One region of the Kocuria sp. CPCC 205297 genome, then DNA from elsewhere that is predicted to be linked to it. Evidence: riboswitches for the same ligand, from Rfam matches in the RefSeq annotation. Region 1 holds a riboswitch; the other holds the start of a gene.

Region 1 (7,402 bases):
CGACGACGCCGCGGGGCCGGGCGCGGCGTGGTCCGTCCCCTCGGTGCCGCCCGCCCGGGGCGGGCGCGAGTGTCCGTTCCTCGTCCGGGTGCGCGAACGCCGTCGCCGCCCGCAGAGATCGGGGTGGCGACGGCGTCGTCGTGCACGGTGGGCACGGGGCCCGGTGCGGATCAGCCCGCTACGAGCACCGCGCGGCCGTTGAACGTGCGGTTGCGCAGGCCGTCCAGCGCGGAGTTGACCTCCTGTGCGGTGAGCGGGAGCTCCGTGATGGGCGGCTTGGGCAGATCCGTGTCCTGGGCGAGCGCCACGAGCTCCTTGAGTTCGGGAAGACTGCCCACGAAATTGCCGCGGATGTTCAGCAGGTTGAACGCGGTGAGCGCGGTGGGGAACTGGTACTGGCCCCCGAACAGGCCCACGCTGACCAGGGTCCCGCCGTTGGCCATGGCGAAGAGCGCGGCGTTGGAGGTGTCCCCGTTGTTGACGAGGTCGATGGCCGCGGCAATCTTCTCCCCGCCGACCCGGACGATGTCGCCCACGAGGTCCTCGCCGCCCACGGCCACCGTGGCGGACGCGCCCACCGCCTGGGCGTTCTTCAGCGCGGCCTCGCTCATGTCCACGGCCACGATGTTCTCGTGACCCAGGGCCTTGAGCACCGCAATGGTCATCAGCCCTACACCGCCCGCGCCGATCACGGCCACGGGCTTATCCGCGGGCAGCGGCATGATCTTCTTGACCGCTGAGTAGGAGGTCAGGCCGGAGCAGGCGAGCGTGGCGCCGAAGGACGGGTCGATGTCGCCCAGCGGCACCAGGTAGCGCTCGTCCGGCACGTGGACCTCCTCTGCGTAGCCGCCGCGGCGCTGCACCGAGAGGTTGCGCTTCTTCCCGCTGCAGTAGTTCTCGCGGTCCTCCGAACAGGCCTGGCACTCGCCGCAACCGATCCACGGGAACACGATGTACTTGGTGTCCCCGGGCGTCACCGTGGCGTCCGGTCCCGCGGCCACGACTTCACCCACGATCTCGTGCCCGAGCACCACGGGGTACTGCGCGCCCGCCGCGGTCAGTTCGTAGCGCCCGGCGCTGCCGAGGTCGAAGTACCCGTCCTGGCAGTGCACGTCCGAGTGGCAGACCCCCGAGTTGGTCACGCGGATCATGACCGCGGAGCCTTCCAGTTCGGGCTGTTCCACCTCGAGTTCCTGGGCTGCTCCACCCGGCTCCGTGTGCGCGAAAACCTTCATGTTTACTCCTTCGTAGCGTATGTGGAAGTCGCCTTACCATGTAAGCTGTGTCACCACTCTAGGCCGCCGGGGTCAATTGTCCACGGGCTCGCTCCCGTCGGTTCGAGGGACGACGACGACGCTCGCGCGCCCCGCGCGGTCAACGGCAGCCGCCGCCCGACTTCGGTCACACGGCGTGGCTCCGGGTGCCGCCGCTATAGGCTCACCGGCGTTGATCTCCTGCCCGAGTAGCGCCACAGCGCCCGACCGCGCCGTCGCCGGTGTTCGCAACCGCCGGGACCGGGTGTGATGAGGCAGGGCAACGTCATGGCCTGGCTCTTCCTGGCCGGGGCCGTCCTCCCGGAGGTCACCGCGACGCTCAGCATCAAGGCGGCCCTGGGACAACCCGCCCTGTACGCCGTGGTGGTGCTGGGGTACGCCGGGGCCTTCATGTGTCTCACCCTGGTGCTGCGCCGCGGGGATGCCCCTGGGGGTCAGCTACGGGATCTGGGCCGCCGCCGGTGTCCTGCTCGTGGAGCTCGAAGCGAGTCACTGACCCGCAACCTGGCCACCCGCACCGGCCGCTCTCCATTCCGGCGAAGGCCCCCCCGCGAGCGCCCCGTCGTGCCCCCCTACGCCCGCCGCGCCGTCGACGACGCCGCTGATGCGCCCCAGTCTCAGGCGCGGGGTTCTGGAGCCGACTTTTGCGCGGCCCGCCGAGCGGCACGGTTGGCCGGCCCCACGGCGGACACCAGCACCGCGCCCTGCAGCAGTACACCCACCAGCCCGGCGACGATGCCCCATTCGGGCCGCCCCAGAACGAGCAACACGATCGCCGCCACCACGGCACACACGGCCACGGGAACGGACCACCGCACCCTCGGAAGGGCCGCGGCGTGACCCGCGGACCACGCGGCGTCGGACGCGCGCGTGTGCCGGGTCCGGAGGCCCACGGCCCCGTTGCGATCGAGCGAGCCGACGGCCGCTGCCCTGACGGTCACCACGGTCACGACGCACACCAGGACCGTGCTGAACGACAGCATGATCACTCCGAGCAGGTCCTCGTCCACGGTTCCCTCCGGGTCACGGGCATTTCCCCCACCCTACGGTCGTCACGGATCCGGGCACTGCGGATCCGGTGACGTCATCCGCGAACGCCTCCACCGCAAGGTGCTCCGCCGCAGGGCAGGACCCAGTGGGGAATCCTGGTCGTCGTCAGCTGACACAAGGTCGTGACGGGGTCGCTCTCTTCCGCATCGCCAGGGATGGGGCGGTCACGGTGACCGGGGTCGACGACGCCGCCCTGCCGGGCCTGCGGGACCGGGCGCGAGCGGCGTCGTCGTTGGAGGGAGGTGTCAGCCCACCAGCTCGCGGGACGGCGTGTCCGCGACGGAGGGCTTGCCCACGAACGCGCCGCGGTACTTCGCGGCGGGGTGGGTGTCCTTGACCCGCGGCTGGCCGCCGCCGTAGAGGGACTCGCGCAGGGTGGTGCCCTCGTACTCGGTGCGGTAGCGCCCGCGCTTCTGCAACTCGGGGACCACGTACTCGACGAAGTCCTCGAAGGAACCGGGGCTCACGTGGTAGGCCAGGTTGATGCCGTCCAGGCCGCCCTCGTCCACCCAGGTCTCGAGCTGATCCGCGACGGTCTGTGCGGAGCCCACGAGCACGGCACCCATCCCGCCCAGGGCGCAGTGCTTGGCGATCTCCTCGCGCGTCCACTGCTTGTCCTTGGACTGCAGCGTGAACGGGGTCAGGAAGGACTGGATGGAGTCGGTCTTGATGTAGTTCAGGGCCTCGTCCTCGTCGAACTGGGACAGGTCCACGCCGGACCACCCACCGATGATCGCCTGGGAGGCCTCCAGGTCCACGTATTGCAGGTAATCGCGGTACTTCTCCTGGGCCTGCTCGTCCGTGTCCGCGACGACCACGGAGAGCATCGCGTAGATCTTGACGTCGTCACGGCTGCGGCCCTCGGCCTGAGCCCGGTCGCGGATCTTGTCAGTCACGAAACGTGTGAGGTCCGGGCGCAACCCGCCGATGAACACGGCTTCCGCATGCTTACCCGCGAACGCCTGCCCGCGCGAGGACGCGCCGGCCTGGAAGATCAGCGGTGTGCGCTGCGGGGACGGTGCCGTGAGCCCCGCTCCGGGAACCGTGAAGTGCTCCCCGCTGTGCCGGATGGGATGGACCTTGGTGGGATCCGCGTAGACACCCGTCTCACGGTTCTGAACCACGGCGTCCTCCTCCCACGAGCCCTCCCAGAGCTTGTAGCACACGTCCAGGAACTCCTCCGCGATCTCGTAACGCGTATCGTGCTCGATCTGGCGCGGCAGGCCCTGGTTCTCCGCAGCGGACGGAAGGTAGGAGGTCACCACGTTGAATCCCACGCGGCCCTTGGTGAGGTGATCCAGTGTGGCGTACTTGCGGGCCAGGGTGTAGGGCTGCTCGTAGGTCACCGCGCTCGTCACGCCGAAGCCCAGGTGCTCGGTCACGGCGGCCATGGCCGAGACCTGCATGAACGGGTCGTTGACCGGGACCTGGGCCCCGTCACGCACGGCCGGAGCCGCGGAGTTCTTGTAGATGTCGTAGATGCCCACCACGTCCGCGAGGAACAGTGCGTCGAACTTGCCCCGCTCCAGCAGCTTGGCCAGCTCCGTCCAGTACTCGATGGTGTTGTACTCGGTGGCCCGGGACCGCGGGTGGCGCCACAACCCGAAGCTCTGGTGATCCACGCAGGTCATGTCGAACGCGTTGACGGAAATCCGTTTGCTCATCTCGGTCAGCCCCTCAGCAGGAACACGACCCGCGCCCCGTGCACCACCTACGGCGGCCTACCTTGCGGGTCCAGCGCGCTTGTGTGGCGCCGTACTTGCCGCATGCGGTGTGTCATGCGGCCCGATCCTCACCTGGGGCACCCCGCTACGGGAGAGGGTTGCCGTCCGACAAGCCAGGGCTGAACGTCGGCACTCGTGATCGTTGTGACATCGATCCTAACGGGGATCCCCGGTCCTCGGAAACACCTGGGGTTACGGCACGTCACGACGACGCCCCGGCGCGTCACACGATTTGCACCCGCGGGCTCCCGGCCCGTTCAATGGTGGGGTTCCCATCCGGAGCGGCTGAGAGACCTGGCTCGTTGACGTCGCAGCAACCAGCCCCACGCGGGCAAGGTGCTAATGCCAGGAACGATGGAGTTGATGAATTGAGCCATGTCCTCACGCGCCCGGAATCTGCCGTCGACGCCGCGGCGGTCACCTTCGACCGGGTCGGCAAGTCCTTCCCCGCACACCACGGAGCGCATGTCCACGAGGTCCTGAGGGACGTGACCTTCACGGTGCGTCCGGGCGAGATCGTCTCCGTCCTGGGCCCCTCGGGGTGCGGCAAGTCCACCCTGCTACGCGCCGTGGCCGGGCTCGGCACGGCGAGCGAGGGCGAAGTCCGGATCGACGACTCGGTGGTGCGCGAGATCGACCCGCGCTGCGCCGTCGGCTTCCAGGAACCGCGGTTGCTGCCGTGGCGCAGCGTGGCGCGCAACGTGGCACTGGGTCTGCCCCACGGGACTCCCGCCCAGGAGGGGAAGCGGCGGGTGGCGCAGCTGTTGGAGCTCGTCGGCCTGTCCCACCACGCGAATCACCGTCCCTCGGAGATCTCCGGGGGCATGGCACAGCGCGCATCCCTCGCCCGGGCCCTGGCACGGAACCCGCGGGTCCTGCTGTTGGACGAGCCCTTCGGGGCCCTGGACGCCCTGTCCCGGATCAGGATGCAGGATCTGCTGCTGGACGTGCACCGCGCCGATCCCACGACCGTGCTCATGGTCACCCACGACGTCGAGGAAGCCCTGGTGCTCTCCGATCACGTGGTGGTGCTCGCGCGGGAAACGGCCACGGGCCCCGCGACCATCGCCGAGATCATCTCCCCCGAGCTGGCCCGCCCGCGCTCCCGCGAGGACAGTGAGATCACCGCACTGCGCGCCCACCTGTTGGCCCTGCTCGGCGTGGAGCGCTGAGCGCATGGCGCAGTTGTCCCGACGCCGCGCACTGCAGGCACTCGGCCTGTCCGCGCTGGCGCTGCCCCTGAGCGGATGCGTCATGGAGGGCGAAGGTCCGGGCCGCGGTGTGGCCGGCGGTTCCGCGCACGAGATCTACCTGGACTACGCGACCTACAACCCGCTGTCCCTGATCATCAAGGCCAAGGGCTGGCTCGAGAAGGTCGCCGGCGCCCACGGCCAGACCGTGACGTGGGTGTACTCGGCCGGTTCCAACAAGGCCAACGAGTCGCTACGCGCCGGGGTCGTGGACGTGGGCTCCACGGCAGGTTCCGCCGCACTGCTCGCACGTGCCAACCGCTCGCCGATCAGGACGATCGACCTGTTCTCACAGCCCGAGTGGTCCGCGCTCGTGCGCACCCCGGACTCCCCCGTGCGCACCGTGGCGGACCTCGCGGGCACGTCCGTGGCCGCGACGAAGGGCACGGATCCGTACTTCTTCCTCCTGCAGTCCCTCGGCGCGGCGGGCATGAGCGCACAGGACGTCACCGTGGTGAACCTGCAGCACGCGGACGGGCGCACCGCGCTGGACACCGGTCAGGTGGCCGCATGGTCCGGACTGGACCCCGTGATGGCCGCCGCGGAGAAGGCGGGGGACGTGCTGTTCCACCGGCAGTTGGAGTTCAACACGTACGGGTTCCTCAACGCGAGGGAGGTGTTCCTGCAGCTGAATCCCACGGGTGCGCAGGACGTGGTGAACACGTACGCCTACGCGCGGCAGTGGGCGCTGCAGCACCCGGAGGAGGGGATCGCGACCCTCGCGGAAGGCGCGAGCATCGATCGCGACACCGCCCGGCGGGTCTGGCAGCGCACCCACCTGGACATCGACCCCGTTCCGGGCCCCGAACAGCTCGCGGTGCTCGAGCGGGTCGGGCCCATCCTGGTGGAATCCGGGGACGTCTCCTCGCAGCAGGACGTGGACGAGGCGCTCGCGAACATCGTGGAGCAGCACTACGCACAACACGCCGATGCGGCCGCCGTGGCCCAGGTGATCGAAGGGAAGCAGTCCTCATGAGCACTCACGACACCTCCTCCGCCGCACCGCGGTCCTCGGACGGCGCGTCCTCCGAAGCAGCTGGCGTCACTGCGGTGGCCACACTGTCCGACGACAACGGACGCCACGAGACGGGCGCGGTGGCACCCGGCGACGTCGCACCCCCATCAGACACCCCTGCCGCGGCGGATTCCCGCACGCGTCCCAGCGCGCTGCGCAATCCTTGGGCCCTGGGGCTGATCGGGATCGTCCTGCCCGTGCTGCTGGTGCTCGCGTGGCACACCCTCTCCACGAACGGGACCTTCTCCCCCGTGCAGTTGCCGCGCCCGTCCGCGGTGCTCGCCGCGGGATGGGAGCTGCTGCGCAGCGGTGACCTGTGGTTGCACGTGGGGATCTCCACGCAGCGCGTGATCGTGGGCTTCCTGATCGGCAGTGGGCTCGGGCTGTTGCTCGGCGCGTTGCTGGGGCTCTCCCCGTGGGCGCGGGCCATCGGCTCGCCCACGATCGGCGCGCTGCGCGCCGTGCCGTCCCTCGCGTGGGTACCGCTGCTGTTGCTGTGGATCGGGATCGGGGAGAACTCCAAGGTGACCCTGGTGGCGATCGGCGCCTTCTTCCCGGTGTACACCACGGTGTCCGCCGCGCTGCGCCACGTGGACCGGCACCTGATCGAAGCCGCACGGTCCTTCGGGCTGCGCGGGGTCAAGCTCTTCACCACCGTGCAGTTGCCCGCGGTGCTGCCCTCCGTGATCTCCGGGCTGCGCCTGGCCCTGGCCCAGGCGTGGTTGTTCCTGGTGGCCGCGGAACTATTGGGCTCCTCCATGGGCCTGGGATTCCTGCTCACCGATTCGCAGAACAACGGCCGCACGGACCGGTTGCTGCTCGCGATCGTGTTGCTGGCCGTGCTGGGCAAGCTCACGGACGCCCTGCTCGGCATCTTCGAGCGGTGGACGCAGCAGCGCTGGAGCGTGGCCGGAACCAGGTGACAACCCGCCCGGTTCCCGCCGGCGCCCGCCGTTCCACCGCGGCCCGGTCGTTCGACCGGGGGCCCGGCCGTTACAGACACCGACCGTTCGGATCGACATCACAGGAGGACTCGTGACCGGTACGCACTCGTACTCAGACCCCGCTCACCCCACACCGAACCCGGCG
Region 2 (7,402 bases), on a different contig from region 1:
GTCAGGGACGCGGCGTACGAGGTCCAGTCCACCGTGATGGGCGCGGGGCGCGAGACGTCCCCGAACAGGATCGACGGGCGCGTGCAGCGCGATCCGTAGGACTGCACCCAGCCGTGCTGCGTGGTCACGAAACCGTCCAGGCCCTCCGCGAAGTACTGCACCATGTCGTTGCGCTCGGGTTCGCCGTGCACCAGGACGTCGAGCCCCAGTTCCTCCTGGACGCGCACCGTGTGGGCGATCTCCGCGCGGATCGCGTCCGTGTACTCGGCCTCCGTGATCCGCCCCGCGCGGTGGTCCGCCCGGGTCTTGCGGATCTGCGGCGTCTGCGGGAAGGATCCGATGGTCGTGGTGGGCAGCACGGGCAAGCGCAGACGGTCGCGCTGGGCAGCGCGGCGCTGTTCGGCGTCCGCGCGCTGGCGGTCCGCGTCCTGCACCGCGGCGGTGCGCTCGCGGATCTCGGCCTTGTGAGTTGCCGGGTGCTCGGCGCGGGCCGCGCGGATCGTGGCGTCCTCGTCCAGGGTGTCCCGGATGGCATCCCAGCCGTGCTCGACGCCGCGCGCGAGCCCGACCACCTCGGTCACCTTCTGGTCAGCGAACGCGACCCAGCTGGTGACGTCCGGATCCAGCGCGGTCTCGCGGGCGACGTCGTGCGGGACGTGCAGCAGCGGCGTCGCGGTGCCCACGGCCACCGGCCCGCGGGCCGCGGCGCGCAGCCGGTCCAGGGTCTCGACGGCGCGCGCGAGGTCGGTGCGCCACACGGTGCGCCCGCCCACGACGCCGCCCACGACGGGGCGTTCGCCCCATGCCTCGAGTGCCTCCTTGCCGGGGACGTCCCCGCGGTCGAGGTCGATGGCCAGGGCGTCGACGTTCGTGTGGGCCAGGGCGAGCTGGGCGTCCTCGCCGGCATCGCCGTAGCCCACCGTCACGAGGATCGCGGGGCGCTGTTGCTCGTTCGAGAGTTGGGTGTAGGCGCTCTCGAGGGCGGCCACGAGTTCGGTGCGTTCCACACTCCACCCGTCCGCGGCGAGGGCCGGCTCGTCGAGTTGCACCCATTCGACGCCGGCCTCGGCCAGGGCTCGCAGGATCGCGGCGTATTCGGCCACGACGTCGTCGAGGCGCTGCAGGGGGTGACTCGCGACGGCATCGGTGGTCTCGGGGCGTGAGAGCAAGAGCAGGCTCACGGGACCCACGAGGACCGGGCGGGTGGTGATCCCGGTGGTCCCGAGGGTGGTCCGGTAGCGGGACACGAGGCTCTCGGGGTTCGCACGCAACGAGGTGTCCGGGCCGATCTCGGGTACGTAGTAGTGGTAGTTGGTGTCGAACCACTTGGTCATCTCGAGCGGCTCCAACCGATCGGTGCCGCGGGACAACGCCGTGATCAGCTCGATCCCGCGGGGCGTGTCCGGGGCTGCGGGCTCGTAGCCGTCCGCGATGAACCGCGTGGGAACCGCGCCCAGCGCCAGGGACGTGTCCAGGACGTGGTCCACCGCGAACCCCTCGGACGGCACAGCGTGATCCGCGGTGAGGCCGAGTTCGGACAATCGCGTGGCGGTGCGCTCACGCAACCGGGCGAGGGTGTCCAGCACCGTGGTGGCGGGGTGCTGTTGCGGGTCCTTCCAATAGGACTCGAGTGCGCGCTTGAGCTCGCGGTCGGGGCCGATGCGGGGGTAGCCCAGGATCGTGGCGGCGGGGAACGGGACGGGCTGGGTGCTCATGGGAACTCCTCGGAGCTGGTGTGGGGTATGGCGGTTAGGGGGTGTGATGAGCCGCGGCAACGGGTGTGCTCCGGCGCGGCGGGGTAAGGGGAACGTCAGCGTGGGTGGTGCCGCTACGAACGGTTTTCGGCCTGCCCGGATGTGGCGGTCGAAGCCAACACGATCGGTTCACGGGTCGGTCGGGGCTGGTGCGGCGGTCAGGCCGCGGGGCTGCGGCCTCGGTATTCGCGTGCGGCATCCCGGACCCGCAGGTGCTCCAGGATGGTCAGCGCCGCCTCGGGGCGGTTGAACGTGTACAGGTGGAAACCGGCGCAGCCCAGATCCATGAGGTCGTCGATCAGGGACAGGGTGGCCGCGACCCCTCGGTGGCGCAGTTCCTCAGGAGTGTCGGCGCGCAGGAACCGGGTGAGGCGTTCCGGGACCCGGACCCCGGTGATCTCGGTCATGCGCTGCAACCGTTGCGGGTTGCTCAGCGGCATGAGCCCGGCGACCACGGGGATGTGGATGCCCTCCGAGCGCGCGCGTTCCAGGAACGTGGCGTAGTCCTCGGGTTCGTAGAGCACCTGCGTGATCGCGTAGTCCGCGCCGGCCTCCTGCTTGTCCCACAGGGACGCGAGATCCGCCTCGAAGTCGCGGCCTCGCGCGGGGGACGGGTAGCACGCCACCGACACGGACAGCGGTCGCTGACCCGGGCGGAACCCGGTGCCGAAGCGACGTCGTTCGACGTCCCGGATCAGCTCCACCAGTTGGGAGGCCCGGCCCAGGCCACCCGCGGGGGTCCGCCATTCCCCGGTACCCAGGGGCGGGTCGCCGCGCAGCGCGAGGAGGTCGCGAACGCCGTCGTCCAGCAACTGGTCCACGGCGCGCTCGAGACCCGCGCGGTCCGTGCCACCGCACGTGAAGTGCGCCATGACCGGGGTCTTGGTCGTGCGGCGCAGGTGGCGCAGCGCCTCGCGGGAGACGCCGTGATGGCCGGCGTGACCGTGGGTGACGGAGAAGAAATCCGGCCCGGCCTGGGCCATGGCGTCGATGTTGCGCCACACGGTGTCCGGGTCCGCGGTGGGCCGCGGCGGGAACACTTCGAACGAGACGAGCGTGGAGCGGCGCGGGCGCCGGACCAGCCAGGACGTCCCCGTGGGCGGGCCAGTCACGGGCGCGGGTTCTGACGCTGCGAGGGGTGCGGGCATATAAAAAATCCTCCGGCCTTAGGACGCCGGAGGACGAGCTCCGAGCGCCGTACTTGCCGACCACGCGGTTGCGCGGCGGCCGGATCCTCATCTGGGGCACCCCACTACAGCTGGAGGGTTGCCGCCCGGCTAGCCAGAGCTTCGCGCCGGGACTCATGATCCTTTGTTACGAGTAAGCGTAGCACAGCCCCGCGACGCGGCCCACGAACGATGACGGAACCGCCGGCCTCCCGCCGCGCTCGTCTTCCCAAGCGGGCGGATTGGACCGCACGGGGGCACCTGGGCCCTGCCGTGGTCATCCTGCCCCACGACGTGCAGGACATGAAGATGCCCGAGTTGGGAGCCGAGAACTGGGTCTTGCGCTCGATAGCCGTCGCGCCGTCGACCGCGGAAGCCTCGGAGCAGGACAGTGTGACGCCGTCGCCCTCCGTCACCGCCACGCCCACCGCGAGCGAGGCGGCGGTGACGGCCGGGGCACTCACCCAGACGTTCACGACCCCGGGCGGGACCACGAGTTTCCGATACCCGACGAACTGGACCGTGGCTCCGTCCGCGACCTCCACCCCCGAGTACCGTACGAGGGACGTCCGGGTTGCCCGCCACGAGAAGGTCCTGATGCTGTCGCTGCGGCCCGACGCCGGCATCGCGAGCCCCGCGATCCCCACGCACGAGACCACGCTGGGGACTTTCCCCGGGGCGCGCGACGCACATGGCACTCCGTTGCGGATCGCCGCCGGCCCGTTGTCGGGGCAGGCCCCGGGTGTGAACATGGCGGTCATCTACGGCATCACGCCCGCCGCGGACGACGCCGTCCCCCTTGCGCAGCGCGACCGCCAACCCCGGTCGTCACGACCCCCGGGACCTGCCGGGATCGACGTCGTCCACGCAGGAACCCTGAGTTCGGGCCGCCGTGCATCCGGCGGCTCGCCGGTGCACCCGCGTGACGAAAGCGCGGCGAAAAGCAGGGACGCCCACCCGGTCAACCGATCGGTTGGGCGCGCCTTGGCGTGTCATCAGCGACTCAGCACGGGTGCCAGACCTTGCCTCCCGGTTCGTAGCACCGGGGGCCGGTGTAACCGGGATAGCCGCCATCACTCTCGGGAGCCGGGGGCACGTGGGGTGCCGCCGGCAGCTGCGGGGCAGCAGGTACCCGGGGCGCGGCCGGTAGCTGAGGTGCCGCGGGCTGCGCGGGGGCGGGGTCGTAGTTGTAGCTTGGTTGCGGAGCGGGATTGGGTTGGGGTGCCGGATCGCCCACGGCGACCTCGTCCTCCACGACCGCGGGAGGCGCCTCGAGCGTCGGCGTGGGAGTGGGTGTGGAGGACGGGGTGGGACTCGGCGTCGCGCTCGGGCTCGCGGTGCTCGAAGTTGTGGTGCCGGGGGATGCGGATTCCCCCGGCGGTGCGCAGTCCTGCTTCGGGTCGAAGAAACCGACCTGCATGGCCTGGGCCACGTTGTACGCGCTGTCCATCTCTCGCCGGTACGTGCTGTTGGCGCCCACGGTCATGGGCGTTGCCAGGCCCGCCTTGACGAGTGCCTGGTTGACGTTCAACCCGTCGTCGTCGCGGGTCACTCGGGCGAGGGTGCGCCCGTAGCGGTCCGTGCGTTCCACGTCGTAGTCCAGGTGGATCGTGGTTCCCTTGGGCAGGAGGTCGTCAAGCTTGGCCGTGGCCTCGTCCGCGAGGCACTCGCCGGGCTGACCGTCCCGCGCGACCTCCGGGGTATTGATGTTCAGCAGCCGCACCCGCGCGGACTTCCCCGCGATCGTGGCGTCCAGGGTGTCCCCGTCCACCACGCGTTCCACCGTGGCCACCGAGTCGTCCGGGGTGGGCGCGGACTCTGCGGCGCCGCCGCACGCGGTCAGGGCGAACAAGCTCGCCAGGACGACGGTGCTCGCACGGGCCCTCGGACCGGCGGCCCACCGGCGGCGGGCAGGATGGTGAATGGTCTCGGCAGGCATCGCGGTCCCGGGTCTCGGAGGAAGCACCCGGCATCATGTCGGTGCATTTGCAACGACGTTATTGTGCCAGAGGGTGTTCACCCTGCAGGGATCGGCGATCCGTGTCGCGTCACGTGATGCCTAGTGGAGTAAAAGCACCTGGGGGTGCCTCAAAACTGCTTTAGCTCAGTAAAAGCAGAGGGGGGGGGTGAGGCGGAGCTAGGTGTCGGGCGGGGGATGCGTTCGGGGCAGCGGGTGGGCGCGGGGTGGTGCGCTGTGCGGCATGGTGTAGACAAGACGCATGGCCACCATCGATGAGCTTCCCGGTGAGATCGTCGCGGACCTGCGTGTGAGCGATGCCCGTCCCCTGAGCGGCGGGGACACCGCCCACGCATACTGGCTCGAGACCCCGGACGGGCCCCTGTTCGCCAAGACCATGCCGGGTGCCCCGGCGGGCGTGTTGGCGTTGGAGGCGGCGGGACTCGAGGAGCTGCGCGCCGTCGCCCCCGCCGAGGTGCGGGTGCCCAGGGTGCATCACGTGGGCGATGAGGCCCTGGTGCTCGAGTGGATCGACGAGGGTCCCGGACGGCAGGACCGTGCCACGGAACGCAGCATGGGGGCCGGTCTCGCGGCCATCCACCGCGCGCGAGCCCCGCACGTCGGGTGGCTCTCGGCGGAGCTGCCGGAACGCATCGGCTCGTTCCCGGTGGATCTCACGCCCACGGACGACTGGGCCGACTTCCTGTTGCACCGCCGCATCGAGCCGTTACTGCGCGCGGCGATCGACGCGGGACACCTGGACCTCGCGGCGTCGGACCTGCTGGCGCGCGTGGCGCCGCGAGCGGACGAACTCGCGGGCCCTCCCGAGCCACCGAGCCTGCTGCACGGTGACCTGTGGGCAGGCAACCGCGTGGTCGATCGCAACGGGACGAACTGGCTCATCGATCCGTCCTCGTTCTACGGACACCGCGAGTACGACCTGGCCATGATGCAGCTCTTCGGCGGTTTCGGGCGGGAATGCTTCGCGGCGTACGACGACGTCTACCCCCTCGCGGACGGCTGGCACGACCGGGTGCCGTGGTACCAGTTGCCGCCGCTGCTGGTGCATGCGATCAGGTTCGACGGTGGTTACGGCGGGGCGGTCCTGCGGGCCCTGCGCAGTCTGATGTGACACTACGGGGCGCGTCCATCACCCGCTGAGGACAGGGCGTTCTCGGCCGATGACCGCGACAAGGCGGGTGCGGACAACGTTTTCCACCCGCGTGACATGGGTGGACACGTCCCCCGCACGTGCAGCATGATGTTTACTAGATTGTCTAGTTATCCACAACGCGAGGAACGCGATGGAGAGCAGTGCAACGTGGTACGGGCCGGTGAGCCCGCAGTCGCGTGCGCTGCGCCGGGTGGTCGTGCTCAACGCGGAGATCGCGTACGAGATCCGCCGCATCTTGGGGCTCAAGGGAACCGATTACGCGGCCATGGCCATGCTCATAGTCCATTCCATGGGGCCCACGGAGCTGGCTCACGCGCTGCACATCACGACGGCCTCCGCGACCGCGGTGGTGGACCGACTGGTGCGCGCGGGTCATGTGGTCCGGGAGCCCGTGGAGGGGGATCGACGCCGGATGACTGTGCGCGCGGTGACCTCGTCCAGGGAGCGGACCCGGGAGCACGTCGTGCCGGTAATCGGGATGGTCGAGGACGAGCTCGACGCCCTGGACGAGCCCGGGCGTGAGGCCGTCCTCCGGTTCCTGAGAGGTACCGAGTCCCGTCTGGAGGAGTACTTGGAAGACTTGCGTGGGCGCGCGGACCAGGCGTCCCAGGACGATCCCGGGGCGGGTGGGTCATGACCGAACGCGTACGCACCGCCCGGTCCCGTGAATCCCACCGAGCGGCTCCCGGGATCCCGTCCGTTACCGATCCTGGGGCCTCCCCGAGTGTCGCCCCCGCCGACGACGCCGCCTGGCGCCGTTTCCGCACCGCCGTGGGGGAAGAGCTGGACGCGTTCTTCGCGGCCCCCGCGAATCGAGTTCCCACGAGCCCGGGTTTCGGGGTGCTGTGGGAGCGGGTGCGCGAGCACATGGTGGGCGGCAAGCTCATCCGACCGCGACTGACGTGGATCGCGTGGTCTTCCTTCGCCGGGGGCGCGGGGGATGGATCGAGCGCGCCTGACCCGCTCGTCGCGCCGGACGCCGGGGATGCCGCGGAGACGCCGGGTGTGCGCGATGCGGCCGGAGACGGGAACCACACGGCGGGCGACCGAAAGACAGAGGTGCCGGACCCCGAGTGCGTGCGCCTGGCGGCGTCGTTCGAGATGCTGCACGCGGCCCTACTGGTCCACGACGACGTGGTGGACCGCGACTGGCTGCGCCGGGGCATGCCCACGGTGGGAGAGCTGTTCCGCCGTGACGCGGCCCGCGCCGGCGCACCCGAGCACGAAGCGGAACACGCGGGGGCCTCGGCGGCGATCCTCGCGGGGGACCTGTTGTTGGCGGGGGCACTGCGGCTCGCGACCACGTGCGCATCGGACCTCGCGCGGTGTCGCGCCGTGGCGGACGTGGTGT

What was found. A riboswitch is a leader RNA that binds a small molecule or an ion and turns the genes downstream of it on or off. The one in region 1 is predicted to bind S-adenosylmethionine.
Region 2: linked by a shared signal. The riboswitch ahead of RF650_RS10295 (methylenetetrahydrofolate reductase) and the one ahead of RF650_RS12825 (ABC transporter ATP-binding protein) in region 1 are both predicted to bind S-adenosylmethionine.

Annotation. Positions count from the first base shown of each region.
Region 1 covers NZ_JAVKPY010000017.1:18,056-25,457, forward strand. The annotation lists gene RF650_RS12810 (alcohol dehydrogenase) at 171-1,235, opposite strand; gene RF650_RS12815 (SdpI family protein) at 1,892-2,284, opposite strand; gene RF650_RS12820 (LLM class flavin-dependent oxidoreductase) at 2,570-3,997, opposite strand; SAM riboswitch class IV at 4,075-4,189, opposite strand; SAM riboswitch class I at 4,318-4,409, shown strand; gene RF650_RS12825 (ABC transporter ATP-binding protein) at 4,417-5,220, shown strand; gene RF650_RS12830 (aliphatic sulfonate ABC transporter substrate-binding protein) at 5,225-6,274, shown strand; gene RF650_RS12835 (ABC transporter permease) at 6,271-7,236, shown strand; gene RF650_RS12840 (AMP-binding protein) at 7,349-7,402, shown strand, end outside.
Region 2 covers NZ_JAVKPY010000010.1:4,910-12,311, forward strand. The annotation lists gene metE (5-methyltetrahydropteroyltriglutamate--homocysteine S-methyltransferase) at 1-1,715, opposite strand, end outside; gene RF650_RS10295 (methylenetetrahydrofolate reductase) at 1,913-2,902, opposite strand; SAM riboswitch class IV at 2,947-3,063, opposite strand; gene RF650_RS10300 (thermonuclease family protein) at 3,924-4,772, opposite strand; gene RF650_RS10305 (fructosamine kinase family protein) at 5,140-6,009, shown strand; gene RF650_RS10310 (MarR family winged helix-turn-helix transcriptional regulator) at 6,182-6,688, shown strand; gene RF650_RS10315 (polyprenyl synthetase family protein) at 6,685-7,402, shown strand, end outside.